DNA from 2 places in the Streptomyces sp. NPDC002499 genome. Region 2 is predicted to be linked to the other one. Evidence: riboswitches for the same ligand, from Rfam matches in the RefSeq annotation. Region 2 holds a riboswitch; the other holds the start of a gene.

Region 1 (3,396 bases), on a different contig from region 2:
CTCACGGATGAGCGTCAGATAGCCCTGCGCCTGCTCGGCGGGCGCGAAGGGGTGCAGCTGCCCGAACTCGGGCCAGGTGACCGGCTCCATCTCCGTGGTGGCGTTGAGCTTCATCGTGCAGGAGCCCAGCGGGATCATGCCGCGGTCGAGCGCGTAGTCACGGTCGGCCAGCTTGCGCAGGTAGCGCAGCATCGCCGTCTCGGAACGGTGCTCCTGGAAGACGGGGTGGACCAGGAACTCGTCGCTCCGCAACAGCGCCTGCGGAATCGTCTCCCCGGCGACCGCGTCCAGCGCGTCCACGTCCCCCGCGACCCCGAACGCGGCCCACACGGCACGCAGTTGGGCCCGCGCGGTCGTCTCGTCACAGGCGATCGACACGTGATCGGCGTCGACCGGGTACAGGTTGACCCCGTTGTCCCGCGCGGCGGCGACGACCTCGGCGGCCCGCCCTTCCACGCGCACGGTGAGCGTGTCGAAGTAGGTGCCGTGCACGACCTCGACCCCGCCGGCCCTGAGCCCCTCGGCCAAGATCGTCGCGTACCGGTGGGTGCGCCGCGCGATCACCCGCAGCCCCTCGGGCCCGTGGTAGACGGCGTACATACCGGCCATGACGGCGAGCAGCACCTGCGCGGTACAGATGTTGCTGGTGGCCTTCTCCCGCCGGATGTGCTGCTCACGCGTCTGCAGCGCAAGCCGGTAGGCCTTGTGCCCGTCGGCGTCCACGGACACACCCACGAGCCGCCCGGGCAGGCTGCGCGCGAACCTCTCGTGCACGGCCATGTAGCCCGCGTGCGGCCCGCCGAAGCCCATCGGCACACCGAACCGCTGCGTCGTACCGACGGCGATGTCCGCCCCCAGCTCACCGGGCGACTTCAGCAGCGTCAGCGCCAGCAGATCGGCGGCGACGGTGACGAGCGCACCGAGCCCGTGCGCCTGCTCGATCAACGGCTTGATGTCCCGTACGACACCGGAGGCTCCGGGGTACTGGACGAGAACGCCGTTGATCTCCCGCTCCGCGACCTCGGCCGGGATGCCGTCGGCGAGGTCGGCGACCACGACCTCCACGCCGGCCGGCTCGGCCCGCGTCTGGATCACGGCGATGGTCTGCGGCAACGCGTCCGCGTCGACCAGGAACAGACCCTTCTTGTTCTTGCCCATCCGCCGGGACAGCGCCACGGCCTCGGCGGCGGCCGTGCCCTCGTCGAGCAGCGAGGCACCGGAGGTCGGCAGCCCGGTCAAGTCGGCAACCATGGTCTGGAAGTTGAGCAGAGCTTCCAGCCGACCCTGTGAGATCTCCGGCTGGTACGGCGTGTAGGCCGTGTACCAGGCCGGGTTCTCCATCACGTTGCGCAGGATGACGGGCGGCGTGAAGGTCCCGTAGTACCCGAGGCCGACCATGGAGTCGAGAACCTGGTTCTGATCGGCGAGCGACCGCAGCTCGGCCAGCACCTCGGCCTCGGTGCGCGCACCGGGCAGGTCCAGGTCATCGGCGTTCTTGATCACATCCGGCACCGCGGCGGCGGTGAGCTCGTCCAGCGAGCCGTAGCCGACCTGCGCGAGCATCTTGGCCCGCGCCTCCTGGTCGGGCCCGATGTGGCGCTGCTCGAACGGGATTCCCGCTTCGAGCTCGGAGAGCGGAGTGCGATGGGCGGTCATTGCGGAGGCCTCCTGGTCGGTCACGACCTTCGAGGGGCACCACGGCACGGGTACCCCGACGGCCTCCCCCTCTGTCATCTCAACCTGAGAGCTTCACCGGGCATCCCGAAGGGGCCCGACTTTCACCGTCGGTGAGAGCGGAGGCCTTCGACACCCGCCCTGCTTTCCAGAGTGACCTCGTCCGTGCGGTACGTGGGCCTGAGAGATTCCGGGGAGGATTTGCTCCTTCGGCGCCTCCGATGATGTCTGGAGGACTCTCCCGCACGGGGTCAGCAGCCGCTGCCAGCCTACCAGCGGGCACACCGCACGGGCCTTCGAGTGGCCACCATCACCAATGTGCTCTTTTGTAGTGTTTACGAGTGCGTCGCGACCACGTGGAGGCCCCGTGCAGACCGACATCGATCCACGCAACCTGATCGGCCGCAAGGCGTTCGACCGCAACGGCACCAAGATCGGCACGATCGACGAGATCTACCTCGACGACGCGACCGGCGTGCCGGAGTGGGCCGCCATACGCACCGGCCTCTTCTCCCGCGACGCCTTCGTCCCCCTGGAACCCAGCGAACTGGTCGAAGGCACCCTCCACGTCCCCTTCGAACGCGCCCTCATCAAAGACGCCCCCGACTTCGGCGTGGGCCGCCACCTCTCCCCCCAACAAGAACTCCAGCTCTACCACCACTACGGCCTCGACACAGCACCCCCACCAGAGTTCCCAGACAGAGACTTCGGCAAGCTGGCAGGCACAGAGGACGCAGACGCCTGAACCGTCTGCCGACACCTACCCACTACTTGCTCAGCCCGCGAGCAGTCCCACGCCACCATCCACCCCCACCCGCCTAGCCTGCGGGCAGTCGTGCCGCTGAGGCGCCACCCACCCCACAGCCAGACGGCCCCACCCACCAGCCTCGCGCCAGGCGGCGGCGCGCGGCGCCCCGCCCTCAAACCCGCTCAGCCTGCGGGCAGTCGTGCCGCTGGGGCGGCACGGGTGGGCGCAGGCGGCACCCCGCCAGCGCCGGGCCGCGCGACCCACCCGCCTCAGCTCCGACTGACAGTCACATCCGAACGCCGTCCACGGAAACCCCGGGACCTCCCGAAACCAACGGCAACGGATCCGCCGGCTCCAACTCCAGGTCATCGACCCGAAACGTCCGCACCCGCCCCGGCTCAGACCCCGGCGTCTCAAACCGCACAGTCACCCGCCCAAGCCCACTCCCCTGCACCCACCCATGCCCAAATTCGGCATGCCGCACATCATGCCCCGAAGGCCACCGCCGCTCAGCAGCAACAATCACCTGCTCCTCAACCGCCTCCGCATCCGCCCCCACCCGCTCCCCCACCTCAACCTCCACATCCGAGTACTCCGCACCCATCCCACCCCCAACAACCGCCGCCCCCGTCCCCGCTTCCGCCGCCTGCGCAAAAAGATCCTCCTGCGTGAAGTCGGCAAGCCCACTCACCCCCACCCCCAACAACCGCACCCCACCCGTCGTATCCACGGCCTCCAACAACCGCAAGGCAGCCTCCCGCACCACCCCAGGATCATCCGTAGGCCCCCGCAAGGTCTCGGACCGAGTCAACGTCGAGAAGTCGTACCGCCGCACCTTCAACACGATGGTCCGCCCGGACAACCCCGCCGACCGCAACCGCCCCACACACCGATCCGCCAGCCGCTGCACCTCCAACCCCACCCGCACCCGGTCATGAATGTCCACGTCATACGTGTCCTCGACCGACACCGAC
Region 2 (3,396 bases):
CCCTCGATCTCCAGCGTGGGCAGGTCCAGCGGGCCGCTGTGCGGGCCGCCGCCGCTGGGCAGCGGGATCCAGAGGAAGCTGCGGCTGAGCACCTCGACGATCCGGCCGCCCGCCATGGGCACGCCGAGGGACGCCGACAGCACCTCCTCCAGCTCGTTGCCGGGCCATCCGCCGTGCGGATGGGGGTGCGCCTGCATGGGAAACTCCGCGGGGAGATCCGCTGGGAAGTCCATCTGTCCGACCGCCTGCTGTGAAGTACCGCTGTGGCAGCAAAGGCTAACGGGTACGGGGCCCCTGGCGGTGGGCTCGTGCGGCCGATCTCGCCCGGCGCACCGTCCGCGGAACGCACGGGCCGGGACGACGGCCGGACCGGAGGGTCCCGGCGCGAGACCGGTCCGGGCACCGCCCGCCGCGGGCCACTGCCGCCTCGGCACGGCTCGACGAGCGCGGCGGCCCCGAGGCGGCGCGGCTCGACGGCGGCCCATCGGCGGCGGCACCTCAGCCCGTGAATCCGATCCTGCGCAGCACGTCCGCCGCGTCCCGGTCCAGGAGCACCGCCGAGCCGACGCCCTCGGGCAGGTCGCCGCGCTCCACGGAGCGGATCAGCCGGCCGGCCGCCGTGCGGTGGCGCAGGAAGGCGTAGCGGGAGACACCCCGGCCGCGGTCGCGCTGGCCCGCCAGGGCGGTGCGCGGGGGCACGTCGAGCAGGACCAGGTGCAGGATGCCGCCGCGGCGCCGGGCCTCGCGGGCCAGCCAGCCGCGCACCCAGGCCTGGGTGCCGCAGTCGTGCACGACGACGCCGGCGCCGGCGCGCAGGGCGCGGCCGAGACCGGCGTAGTGGGCGAGGCGGACCAGGGGGCGGTAGACGGCGTACGGCAGGAAGCGGGACGCCCGGGTGTCCCAGCGGTCGCGGGCGTCCTGGGAGTCGATGCGGATGCCCTTGACCGCGCGCCGCATCAGCGTGGACTTGCCGCTGCCGGGCAGGCCGGTGATCACCACCAGGTCGCGGGGGCCGAAGAGCAGGGCGTGCGGGCTGCGGCCCGAGCGGTCGCGCAGGTCGCGGACGACCGGGGCCGGCCGCTCGGCGCAGCGCTCGCGGGCGGGTGCCGGGGCCTGCTGGGGCAGCGCGACGGCCGAGGTCGCCGCGTACGCCGTGGTCCTTGTCACCGTGATCGTCCTCCCTGCCGGGTCAGGAAAGCTTCTCCCCACCGAATGTAAAGAGAAGGTAATCCACGGTGTCTCCCGGTTCCGTTCGGTTCCGGCCACAAGCCTGTTACAGAGCCTGTGCGATGATGTGCGCGCCAACTGCATACCGGCCGTTTGAATCCGCGCGGGAGAGTCCCCGGTCACCTGGGGCGCCGAAGGAGCAAGTCCCTCCCTTGAATCTCTCAGGCCCCGTTACCGCGCGGGCGAGGCACATCTGAAAAGCGGGTCCCCGGTGTTGCCGGTGGCCCCACCCAAGGTGCAAGTCATGTCCCGTGCGGTCATGACGAACCTCTCAGGTTCCGATGACAGATGGGGAGGAACGACCTCGCCGTCATGCCTTGGGAGACTCACGTCCGATGAGCAGCACCGAACCCCGTCACACCGCGCTCGATGCCCTGCATCGCTCGCTGGGCGCGACCATGACCGACTTCGCCGGCTGGGACATGCCGTTGCGCTACGGCTCCGAGCGCGACGAGCACCTCGCCGTACGCACGAAGGCCGGGCTCTTCGACCTCTCCCACATGGGTGAGATCACCGTCACCGGCCCGGAGGCGGACCGGCTCCTGAACTTCGCCCTCGTCGGCAACATCGCCTCCGTCGGCGTCGGCCGCGCCCGCTACACCATGATCTGCCGGGCCGACGGCGGCATCCTGGACGACCTGATCGTCTACCGCCTCGCGGAGACCGAGTTCATGGTCGTCGCCAACGCCTCCAACGCCCAGGTCGTGCTCGACGCGCTGACGGAACGTTCGGCCGGATTCGACGCCGAGGTGCGCGACGACCGGGACGCCTACGCGCTGATCGCCGTCCAGGGGCCGGAGTCCCCCGGCATCCTCAAGTCCCTCACGGACGCCGACCTCGACGGCCTGAAGTACTACGCCGGTCTGCCCGGCACGGTCGCCGGTGTCCCCGCCCTCATCGCCCGCACCGGCTACACCGGCGAGGACGGCTTCGAGCTGTTCGTGAAGCCGGAGCACGCGGTCGAGCTGTGGCAGGCGCTGACCAAGGCGGGCGAGGGCGTCGGCCTGATCCCCTGCGGTCTGTCCTGCCGGGACACGCTGCGCCTGGAGGCGGGCATGCCGCTGTACGGGCATGAGCTGAGCGCCTCGCTCACCCCCTTCGACGCCGGGCTCGGCCGGGTGGTGAAGTTCGAGAAGGAGGGCGACTTCGTGGGGCGCCAGGCGCTGCGCGAGGCCCTCGAGAACCTCAACCACGACGCGCCGCGCGTCCTGGTCGGCCTGGTCGCCGAGGGCCGACGGGTGCCGCGTGCCGGTTACCCGGTCGTCGCCGACGGCCAGGTGATCGGCGAGGTCACCTCCGGCGCCCCCTCCCCCACGCTGGGGAAGCCGATCGCGATGGCCTACGTCGACGCGGCCCACGCGGCGCCCGGCACGGCCGGGGTCGGCGTGGACATCCGGGGCAGCCACGAGCCGTACGAGGTCGTGGCGCTGCCGTTCTACAAGCGCCGGAAGTAACACTTTCCGCAGTGCTCCCCCGCACCTCTTCACCCTTCACCCACACTCCCCCGCGTACAGGAGAATCCAGGCCATGAGCAATCCCCAGCAGCTGCGCTACAGCAAGGAGCACGAGTGGCTGTCGGCCGCCGTGGACGGCGTCGCGACGGTCGGCATCACCGAGTTCGCGGCCAACGCGCTCGGTGACGTCGTCTACGCCCAGCTCCCTGACGTCGGCTCCGAGGTGACCGCGGGCGAGACCTGCGGCGAGCTGGAGTCGACCAAGTCGGTCAGCGACCTGTACTCGCCGGTCAGCGGCGAGGTCACCGAGATCAACGAGGACGTGGTGAACGACCCGTCGCTGGTGAACTCGGCCCCCTTCGAGGGCGGTTGGCTCTTCAAGGTCCGCTACACCGAGGAGCCCGCCGACCTGCTGTCGGCCGACGAGTACGCCGCCGAGACGGCCGGCTGAGGGGTCACAGACGCATGTCCGCACTGAACACGCCCCTGCACGAGCTGGACCCGGACGTCGCCGCCGCGGTCGACGCCGAACTGCACCGCCAGCAGTCCACGCTGGAGATGATCGCCTCCGAGAACTTCGCGCCCGTCGCGGTCATGGAGGCCCAGGGCTCGGTCCTCACCAACAAGTACGCCGAGGGCTACCCGGGCCGCCGCTACTACGGCGGCTGCGAGCACGTCGACGTGGTCGAGCAGATCGCGATCGACCGGGTCAAGG

What was found. Region 2 has a riboswitch for glycine ahead of gcvT (glycine cleavage system aminomethyltransferase GcvT). Riboswitches for the same ligand answer to the same signal wherever they lie in the genome.
Region 1: another riboswitch for glycine. It lies ahead of gcvP (aminomethyl-transferring glycine dehydrogenase); the one in region 2 lies ahead of gcvT (glycine cleavage system aminomethyltransferase GcvT).

The regions. Positions count from the first base shown of each region.
Region 1 covers NZ_JBSFXO010000012.1:9,616-13,011, reverse strand. Annotated here, with positions in the region: gene gcvP (aminomethyl-transferring glycine dehydrogenase) at 1-1,656, opposite strand, end outside; glycine riboswitch at 1,833-1,928, opposite strand; gene ACWD5F_RS31575 (PRC-barrel domain-containing protein) at 2,042-2,419, shown strand; gene ACWD5F_RS31570 (DNA polymerase IV) at 2,709-3,396, opposite strand, start outside.
Region 2 covers NZ_JBSFXO010000013.1:49,054-52,449, reverse strand. Annotated here, with positions in the region: gene ACWD5F_RS33610 (enhanced serine sensitivity protein SseB) at 1-233, opposite strand, end outside; gene ACWD5F_RS33605 (AAA family ATPase) at 499-1,173, opposite strand; glycine riboswitch at 1,322-1,414, shown strand; glycine riboswitch at 1,415-1,525, shown strand; gene gcvT (glycine cleavage system aminomethyltransferase GcvT) at 1,563-2,681, shown strand; gene gcvH (glycine cleavage system protein GcvH) at 2,755-3,132, shown strand; gene glyA (serine hydroxymethyltransferase) at 3,147-3,396, shown strand, end outside.